2 regions of the Gilliamella sp. Gris3-2 genome follow, and region 1 is predicted to be linked to the other one. Evidence: riboswitches for the same ligand, from Rfam matches in the RefSeq annotation. Region 1 holds a riboswitch; the other holds the start of a gene.
The links. A riboswitch is a leader RNA that binds a small molecule or an ion and turns the genes downstream of it on or off. The one in region 1 is predicted to bind thiamine pyrophosphate.
Positions count from the first base shown of each region.

Region 1 (4,443 bases):
TTTATAGCTATAATTAAACTTTTGCATCAACCCCATAAAAAAAGTACAACAAACCAACTGCAAACATGCTAAAAGCACGGCTTGTATCAAATCAAATTCACGGATGGATTGATAAATGGCAACTTCAAGTGTGGTATATTTAGGTCCACCACCTAGAGCCAATACAATAGCAAAACTAGAAAAACAAAGCATAAAGATTAGCGATGCCATAGGTAGCAACTGTCGACGCAATAGTGGCCATTCCACCAATTTAAAATAAGTAAAACTCGAAAAATTCAATTGAGCAGCTAATTGTTTGTGTTCGACTGGTACACTATTTAAGGTTTGATAAAACAAGCAACAAGCATAAGGGAAATTAAGAAATATATGTGCCAATAAAATACCTTTTAAACCATAAATGGATATCACAAAAGGCAAACCTAAATAATGACAAAACGACGCTAATAAACCATGTTGCCCATAAACAGATAATAACCCCGTTACCACAACCAACGTAGGAAATATAAACGTGATAGGCATAATGCGTAGCAATAGATTTTTACCCCAAAAATTGACTATCGATAGGGCTTTAGCCATCAATATTGCCAATAACACAGATAGCAATGTTGATAACGTTGCTTGAAATATTGTTATCCAAATAACATGTAATAAATAACTATCAAAATAGACAGTTAAATTATTAGACTCAAAAGCAACTAAACAAAGCGCAAATAGTGCTGAACCTAATACAACTAAAATCAAGCTTGCAGCACTAATGCCAGGGATTAACGTTCTTAATTTCAACATTATACTGAATAAAACTATTTACTAATGGTGGATTTCCATTCACGCACCCACCTCTTTTGATTATTTTTAACTTGCTTAGCATCAAACTCGAGTGCTTTATTGACTGGTTTAATTTGCTGAAAAGCTTCAGGCAACGTTATATTAATAATCGGATACATGAAATTTTTTTCAGCAAATTGACGTTGTACATCAGGCGTTAATAAATATTGTAAAAAAGCACGTGCCAATTCGGGATGCTGACTATACTTAGTAATACCCGCAACTTCGACTTGGCGATAATGCCCTTCGTCAAAAATAGCAGCAGCATAACGATGATCATTATCATTCATAATATGTGCAACTGGCGAAGTGCTATAACTAAGCACAAAATCAGCTTCGCCTTTTAAAAATAGGCCATAAGCTTCACCCCAACCTTTGGTCACTGTCACAGTATTTTTTGCTATTTTCTGCCATGCAGATGCAGCATCATCACCATATATATTTTTCACCCAAAATAATAAACCTAACCCAGGAGTGCTGGTTCGTGGGTCTTGATAGATAATTTTCCAGTTGACTTTATTATCTACTAACTCATGCATGCTGTGTGGTGGATTACTGATTTTTTGTTGATCATAAATAAAAGCGAAATAACCAAAATCATAGGGCATAAAATCACTATCCCACCAGTTGGTATTTAAATTATCTGGTTTATTGATTTGATGAGGTATAACTATTTTGGCTTGTTTTGCCTGTTCTAAAAGATTGTTGTCTAATCCTAAAATTACATCGGCATTAGTTCTATCACCTTCAAGTCGCATTCGATTTAAAACCGCTACTCCATCGCCTAATGTAACAATCTCAAGTTCACAGTTACACTGTGCTTCAAACCCTTTCTCAATTGCTTTTCCTGGTCCCCATTCTGAAATAAAGGAATTATAACTATAAACAGTTAAGGTTGGTTTTACGTTGGCAGCATTTACAATAAAAGGTATCGAAAATACCAAAGATAATAACAATTTTTTACAAAACATTTTGCCTCCAAAATAGCAAATAAAAGACAAAAGGTTTGAGCAAGTGCAATAACTCAAATCCCTCCGCTGGCATGATCCAGTTCAGGTTCGGCGGGTTATGTTATCCTATCTAACATTCTCAGCCCTTTAGGGCACCCCGTTGAGAACATCAATTAGTTTAGAGGTTAGTATGAAGATTGTAAACATCAGAAGTGATAAAAATTTAATGTAGGAACAACTCACTTTATTTATGAAGCTTTAAAAAATGGCTATAAAGAATATACATGAAAACAAAACTAACGCCTTATCACTGACGGAAGATATGGCGCTTATATTATAAAGAAGATGTAACTATTACCGATTCGGTTAAACATTTACCTTTACTTAAATTAGTTTATTGAGTAATAAAAAAATTAAGTTGATTAGTTTCATCGAATGCCCCCTCAAGTTCTCTTGTAGCGAACTGATAGCTTTGATTTGAATCTCCTGCTTTCGTACATTCTGTTATGATGGCATGTTTCGTGTGAAAAGTTTCAGACGATGTTAACTGTTTGTATAACAAGGCCAAATCTTTACCTGTCAGAGTAAAAAGCTTATTCCAATCATTTAACTGCGTTTCAACAAATTCGCGACCTTTCTTACAAGTAATAGCATCTAGCTGAATATTTGGTATAGTATATTTTTTAAGCTCAGAAAATTTAGGATGTTCATTTATAAAATCAACTTTTTCATTAAGCCCTTCTGCTTTTAAAGCTTCAATAAAGCCATCTTCTCGGAATAATTTGATTTTTCGAGATTGAAATTGCCCTTTCCCTCGTAAAGTTACTTCATCTGGATAAGGTTCATCTACTGAATAATCCCAAAAATCTTTTTGACGCTCAATAAAAACATCATTAATAACTTTAACTGGTAGTTCAAGCTCTTGCTGTTCACCTTTAATAATTACTGGAACTGAATTTAAATATTTAGCTATCAACTTATCGTAAGTTTCATCACTCACATTTGAAGTTGTATAGAAAGTTGTTAATAAATAATAATTACTTTGAGTAGGATTAATTAATCCTGAACTATTAGTTGTTGAAGGTTTAGCTATAAAATTTAATGATTGATTACCGTAAGACAGTGTATGCTTACCGTATTCAAATGTATAATTCACACTTGATTTTGCTGGAATGGTTAATTCATTTCCATCAATAATCACTTTTATTTCATTTGGTGTTGGATTATCAATCATACGATCAACAGAGCTAGACGAAGTGGTATCTGAACCAAAACAACCGACCAATGTTATGCTGCAAACTAGCAACAAAGAATATTTTATTTTTTCATCGTATTAATTTTTTTTGTAAAGTTTTTAAAAGAAACCATATTTTATCATGAATTTGATAAAACAACTATTTTAGCTATCACTTCAATAATTGAATTGAAAAAGTATGGAGTTGATGTTCTGATAAACCAAACGTCGTTTTATTTTAGATGAAATTTAGTACTGATATAGCAACTTTTTAATTGTAGGAATTTCTAGTGTTGTTTACAGTAATTAATACTATAAACATTGCGAGAAATCGTGCATCAACAAGGATTCAAGTTTCATTTAGCCGAAAACAGTGTTTACTAACCAACGCTGCCCCAAACAAACACATTTTTAATTTTTGACTAGATATGATCTAATCCATCCCGTACTTCTTTATATTGGACGAATTAAAGCAACTCCGCAAATAAATAAAAACATTCAATTTACTCATTGGACACTCATTTATAAAAATGAGCACCAATGAGTAAGTAGTCTTTATTTAGTTAAATTTTAGTTATGACATTTATAGTAATTATAGATATGATAAATCCCGAACCATATCTTCAATATATACTTTTAATTCTGTTAATTGCTGTTCTTTTGCCGCTCGAAGCAAGCTATCTTTGGTTTGCAATGTTCCTTTACTGTAATTATGTAAATTTGATGGCACATTGCCAGAGTAGATATAATCATGTTTTGCTGACGTTTGTACAATGTTAAATGATTTACTGTAACTATAGATTCCATGAGCCTCAATTTCAGTGGTTAAGGTTAATTTATTGCTGTGAGTCACAGTTTGTAAATTAAACTGCTGATCTTTATAGGTTTTAACTTGCTTTTTATTACCGTTTTCGTCAGCGAATTCAATAAATTTATCAAATATTTTTTCGGTTTTGGTTTCATTGTTAACTGATTTACCAAGATCAGAAAATTCAACATTTGTCGTTACACGGATCGTGACATCTGCTTGTCCTGGTTGGTAGATAACAAATTCTATAAAGTCTTTACTTAATAGATCTGTTACATAAGATTTTAATTCTGAAGAATTATAATAAACTTTTATTTTCCCTTCTCTTTTATATTTATCTGCTTGGAAATCTGCATCGCGAAACGCTCCGTATTGGCGATAAGCCGAAGCAGCTGAAGCGTAATATTGGGCAACTTCTCGAAATTGATAACGACGTGTTGCTGTTCTGGCTAATTGTTGTGCTTGTTCATAAGCATTTTCTGCTTGTTGAGTACAGTGTTTTCTATCATTCTCAATAGAAAGTTTGTCACTATCTTTGTACTTGCCAAGAGGCTGATATACTTCCGAGGCATTATTAAATGCATCCGCAGCAGCTTTATAATTACCTTGCTGTGCTAACATTTTTC
Region 1 is NZ_LZHB01000037.1:20,285-24,727, forward strand. Features, by position in the region: gene thiP (thiamine/thiamine pyrophosphate ABC transporter permease) at 1-786, opposite strand, end outside; gene thiB (thiamine ABC transporter substrate binding subunit) at 801-1,796, opposite strand; TPP riboswitch at 1,837-1,945, opposite strand; gene A9G32_RS05845 (hypothetical protein) at 2,170-3,060, opposite strand; gene A9G32_RS05850 (hypothetical protein) at 3,602-4,443, opposite strand, start outside.

Region 2 (4,443 bases), on a different contig from region 1:
TGGGTGGCTCTGCAAGATGAATATGATTGCATTTATTGTATCGTCAATCAACATGCAATTACCGTACGCCAAGATCCGAACAAATTACGTAAAGCCACATTAGACACACTCGCTCTATATTTAGCTTGTGGTATTGATCCGCAAAAAAGTACCATTTTTGTACAATCACAAGTGCCTGCGCATGCAGAACTCGGCTGGGCATTAAACTGTTACACCTACTTTGGTGAACTTAGCCGTATGACTCAATTTAAAGATAAATCATCTCGTCATTCTGAAAACATCAATGCGGGATTGTTTGATTACCCAGTACTGATGGCTGCGGATATTTTGCTCTATCAAGCAAACTTAGTACCAGTAGGTGACGACCAAAAACAACATCTTGAACTATCACGCGACATTGCTATGCGATTTAATGCGCTTTACGGTGACATATTTACTATTCCTGAGCCCTTTATTTCGAAAGTGGGTGCTCGCGTCATGTCACTACAAGAACCCACTAAAAAAATGTCTAAATCAGACGAAAATCGCAATAACGTAATTGGTTTACTCGAAAATCCAAAAGATATCGAGAAAAAAATAAAACGTGCAATGACCGATTCAGATGAGCCACCTGTGGTACGTTACGATCTAAAAAATAAAGCTGGTGTTTCAAACCTACTTGACATTTTAACTGGCGTGACAGGTAAGCCTATCAGCGAACTTGAAAAAGAGTTCGAAGGCAAAATGTATGGCCACCTTAAAACCGAAGTAGCAACACAAGTCATTGATATGCTAACTACACTTCAAGCGAAGTATCATCAGTATCGAGATGATGAAAGTTATCTAATTTCAATAATGCAAGAAGGGGCAGAAAAAGCACGCTCAAAAGCCGCACCAACTTTGAAAAAAGTTTATGATGCAATCGGTTTTGTATAATTGAAAAATTAATAACTGATTGTTACTAAAAATAAAACAGTATGCAATGGCTTTAATATACAAGGAAAATGGGTAACAATTAAAGCCATTTAAATATACAGGTTAGTTATGAAGATTATTATTCTTGGTGCAGGACAAACAGGTAGTGCGCTTGCAGAATATCTTGTTACAGAAAAACAAAATGATGTCACGGTGATTGATGAAAATTATGATAAATTACAATCACTACAAGAACGTTTTGATTTACAGGTGATTTGCGGAAAATCATCATACCCACAAGTTTTAGAAAGTGCTGGTGCTGAATCAGCTGATATGCTTGTTGCTGTAACTAACTCTGATGAAGTCAACATGATGGCCTGCCAAATTGGGCATGTCATGTTCAATATTCCACAAAAAGTTGCACGCATTAGATCACCTGAATACAATAACGAAAACTACCCTCTTTTCAATAAAGATTGTATTAATATCAATCATATCATTGCTCCAGAAAACCTTATCACCAACCATATTAGTCAATTAGTACAATATCCTGGTTCGCTACAATTTGCATCCTTTTACGACAATCGTGTCTGTTTGGTTGCCGTTACCGCTTATTATGGCGGTGCTTTAGTAGGTAGTGAATTATCAGAACTCAAAGAACATTTACCACATGTTGAAGCTCGAGTAGTAGCTATTTACCGCAAAAACCGTTTTATCCGACCGCTTGGTTCAACACTTATAGAAGCGGGCGATATGGTCTACTTTATAACTCCCCCCGTTAATATCAAAGCGGTGACCAGTGAGTTACAAAGGTTAGAAAAACCATATAAACGAATAATTATCAGTGGCGGTGGTGGTGTCGCTGTCGCTCTAGCAAAACGTTTAGAAAATAACTATCAAGTCAAATTAATTGAGCGAAATGCCGAACGAGCAGAATTAATTGCCGAGCAACTTGTTAATACAACAGTATTACATGGGGAATCATCGGATCAAGAATTGCTCTCACAAGAACAAGTTGAACTTACTGATCTATTTATCGCTGTTACCAGTGATGATGAATCCAACATCATGTCCTCCATGTTAGCCAAAAGAATGGGAGCGAAAAAAGTAATTGTATTAATTCAACGCCAAGCCTACCTTGAACTAATTAATGATAGTGTGATTGATATTGCGATTTCCCCACAACACGCCACAATATCTGAGCTATTAAGCCATGTTAGACAAACTGGGGTTGTTAAAGTTGTTTCATTAAGACAAGGAGAATCCGAAATTGTCGAAATTATTGCCAATGGTAATGGTGAAACATCAAGACTGGTTGGCAAAAATATTAATGGCCTAAAACTCCCATCGGGTGCAACCATTGGAGCTGTAGTGCGTGGAGAAGATGTTATTATCGTTAATACTGATTTAACCATTGAAGACAATGATCATCTAATCATCTTCTTACCAGATAGAAAAGCAATTACTGATATTGAAAGATTATTACAATAGCTTGTTAAAAATAGATAATCAGTTCATAATAAAAAAATCATTTTGACTCGGGGTGTTTTTTGTCTAAACAAAAAACTGAGATTTCACCCGTTGAACCTGATCTGGATTATACCAGCGTAGGGAAGTCTAAGCCATAAAAGCCTTAAATTGGCAAATTCTTCCCGACATTTATAAATTAATAAATCAGTAAGAAAGGAAGAAATATGTCAGCAGCCAAATCATTCCAAATTACCCAAACCGCTCCTTTTATCAATTATATAAAACAACACCGCCCACTAGTGCATTGCATTACTAATGATGTAGTCCAAAACTTTACCGCCAATGTACTACTTGCTATTGGTGCATCTCCAGCAATGGTAATTGCCGAACAAGAAGTTGCTGAATTTGTCAACATTGCCGATAGCTTACTGATTAATATTGGCACTATTCACAGCAACACAGCCCAAAGTATGCTATTAGCGGCCGCCAAGGCACAGCAAACACAAACCCCATGGGTACTCGATCCTGTTGCTGTAGGAGCAGCACTTAATTATCGAACTGAAATTGCACATCAATTATTATCATTTAATCCCGCAGTAATACGAGGTAATGCTTCAGAAATATTAGCACTAAATGGTCAAAAATCTTTCTCAAAAGGACCCGACGGTCAAGACACAACTCAATCAGCTTTAAACGCTGCCCAAGAGCTTGCGCAAAAATATCAAACTATTGTCGCAATGACGGGCGATGTTGACTACATAACTAACGGAAACAGCACATATAGTATAACTGGAGGTGATATTGCTTTAACAAAAGTAACAGGTACAGGATGTTCATTATCTGCAATGGTAGCGGCTTTCATAGCTAATTCTCCTGACCCATTATCAGCCACTGCCTGTGCATGTTTTATGATGAAAAAAGCTGGTGAGCTAGCTAATAAACAACAAGGATTAGGAACTTTCTCGATATCACTATTAGATCAACTCTCAACATTTAACCCATCGCTTTAATAAGGAAATCAAATGAAAAAACGACTGGATTTAACCCTCTATTTAGTCCTTGATCCATTATTATGCGGTGGCATTAATGGCATGGTAAACACCACAAAGATTGCTGTTTCAAATGGTGTGACTGCAATACAGTTAAGATCTGAACGTGAGTTTAGCGGTAAAGATTGGTACTACGCTGCCTTAGCATTAAAAGAAGCATTAAACGACACCTCTGTTCCACTATTTATAAATGATCATGTAGATATTGCTTTAGCGGTTGATGCCGATGGTGTCCATATTGGACAAAGTGATTTGCCTGTTGATGTAGCTCGACAACTTATCGGCAAAGATAAATGGTTAGGTCTTTCGGTAACTAACCAACAACAACTTAAAGCAGTTCCTTGGCAGCAGGTTAATTATATTGGCATAGGGCCTATCTTCCCAACCATAACCAAAAAAAATGCAACGGTAGCAATAGGAACAGAACAATTAACTGAATTAGTCAAACTAAAACAGTGCCCAGCTGTTGCCATTGGTGGTATTGATGAAAACAATATAACTAATATTATTCAAACGGGCATTGACGGGGTTGCTGTAGTTTCGGCTATTTGTGGCAAAAAAGATATTCAACAAGCAACATTATCGCTTATCAACAAAATCAAACAAGTTAAATAGGAAATACTATCATGACAACAATTGCATTAACCATTGCAGGATCTGATCCTAGCGGTGGTGCAGGTATTCAAGCCGATCTAAAAACTTTTTCTGCACTTGGTGCATATGGTATGTCAGTTATCACTGCCCTAACAGCACAAAGCACGCAAGGAGTTGATGCGGTATTAGCTATATCGCCCGAATTTATTGAAGCCCAATTTAATACACTTTATCAAGATATTCAAATTGATAGCGTAAAAATGGGTATGCTAATGAATAAAGAAATAGTTGCAACCGTTCACCACCTTCTTAAAACAAACCCTATTCCTACTATCGTGTTAGATACTGTAATGGTTGCTAAAAGTGGACATCCCCTTTTAAAGTCTGATGCCGTAACAGCTATTCGTGAGCTTTTATTACCCTTAGCCACAATTAT
Region 2 is NZ_LZHB01000049.1:28,159-32,601, forward strand. Features, by position in the region: gene trpS (tryptophan--tRNA ligase) at 1-915, shown strand, start outside; gene trkA (Trk system potassium transporter TrkA) at 1,024-2,385, shown strand; TPP riboswitch at 2,424-2,525, shown strand; gene thiM (hydroxyethylthiazole kinase) at 2,589-3,374, shown strand; gene thiE (thiamine phosphate synthase) at 3,387-4,028, shown strand; gene thiD (bifunctional hydroxymethylpyrimidine kinase/phosphomethylpyrimidine kinase) at 4,040-4,443, shown strand, end outside.
Region 2: another riboswitch for thiamine pyrophosphate. It lies ahead of thiM (hydroxyethylthiazole kinase); the one in region 1 lies ahead of thiB (thiamine ABC transporter substrate binding subunit).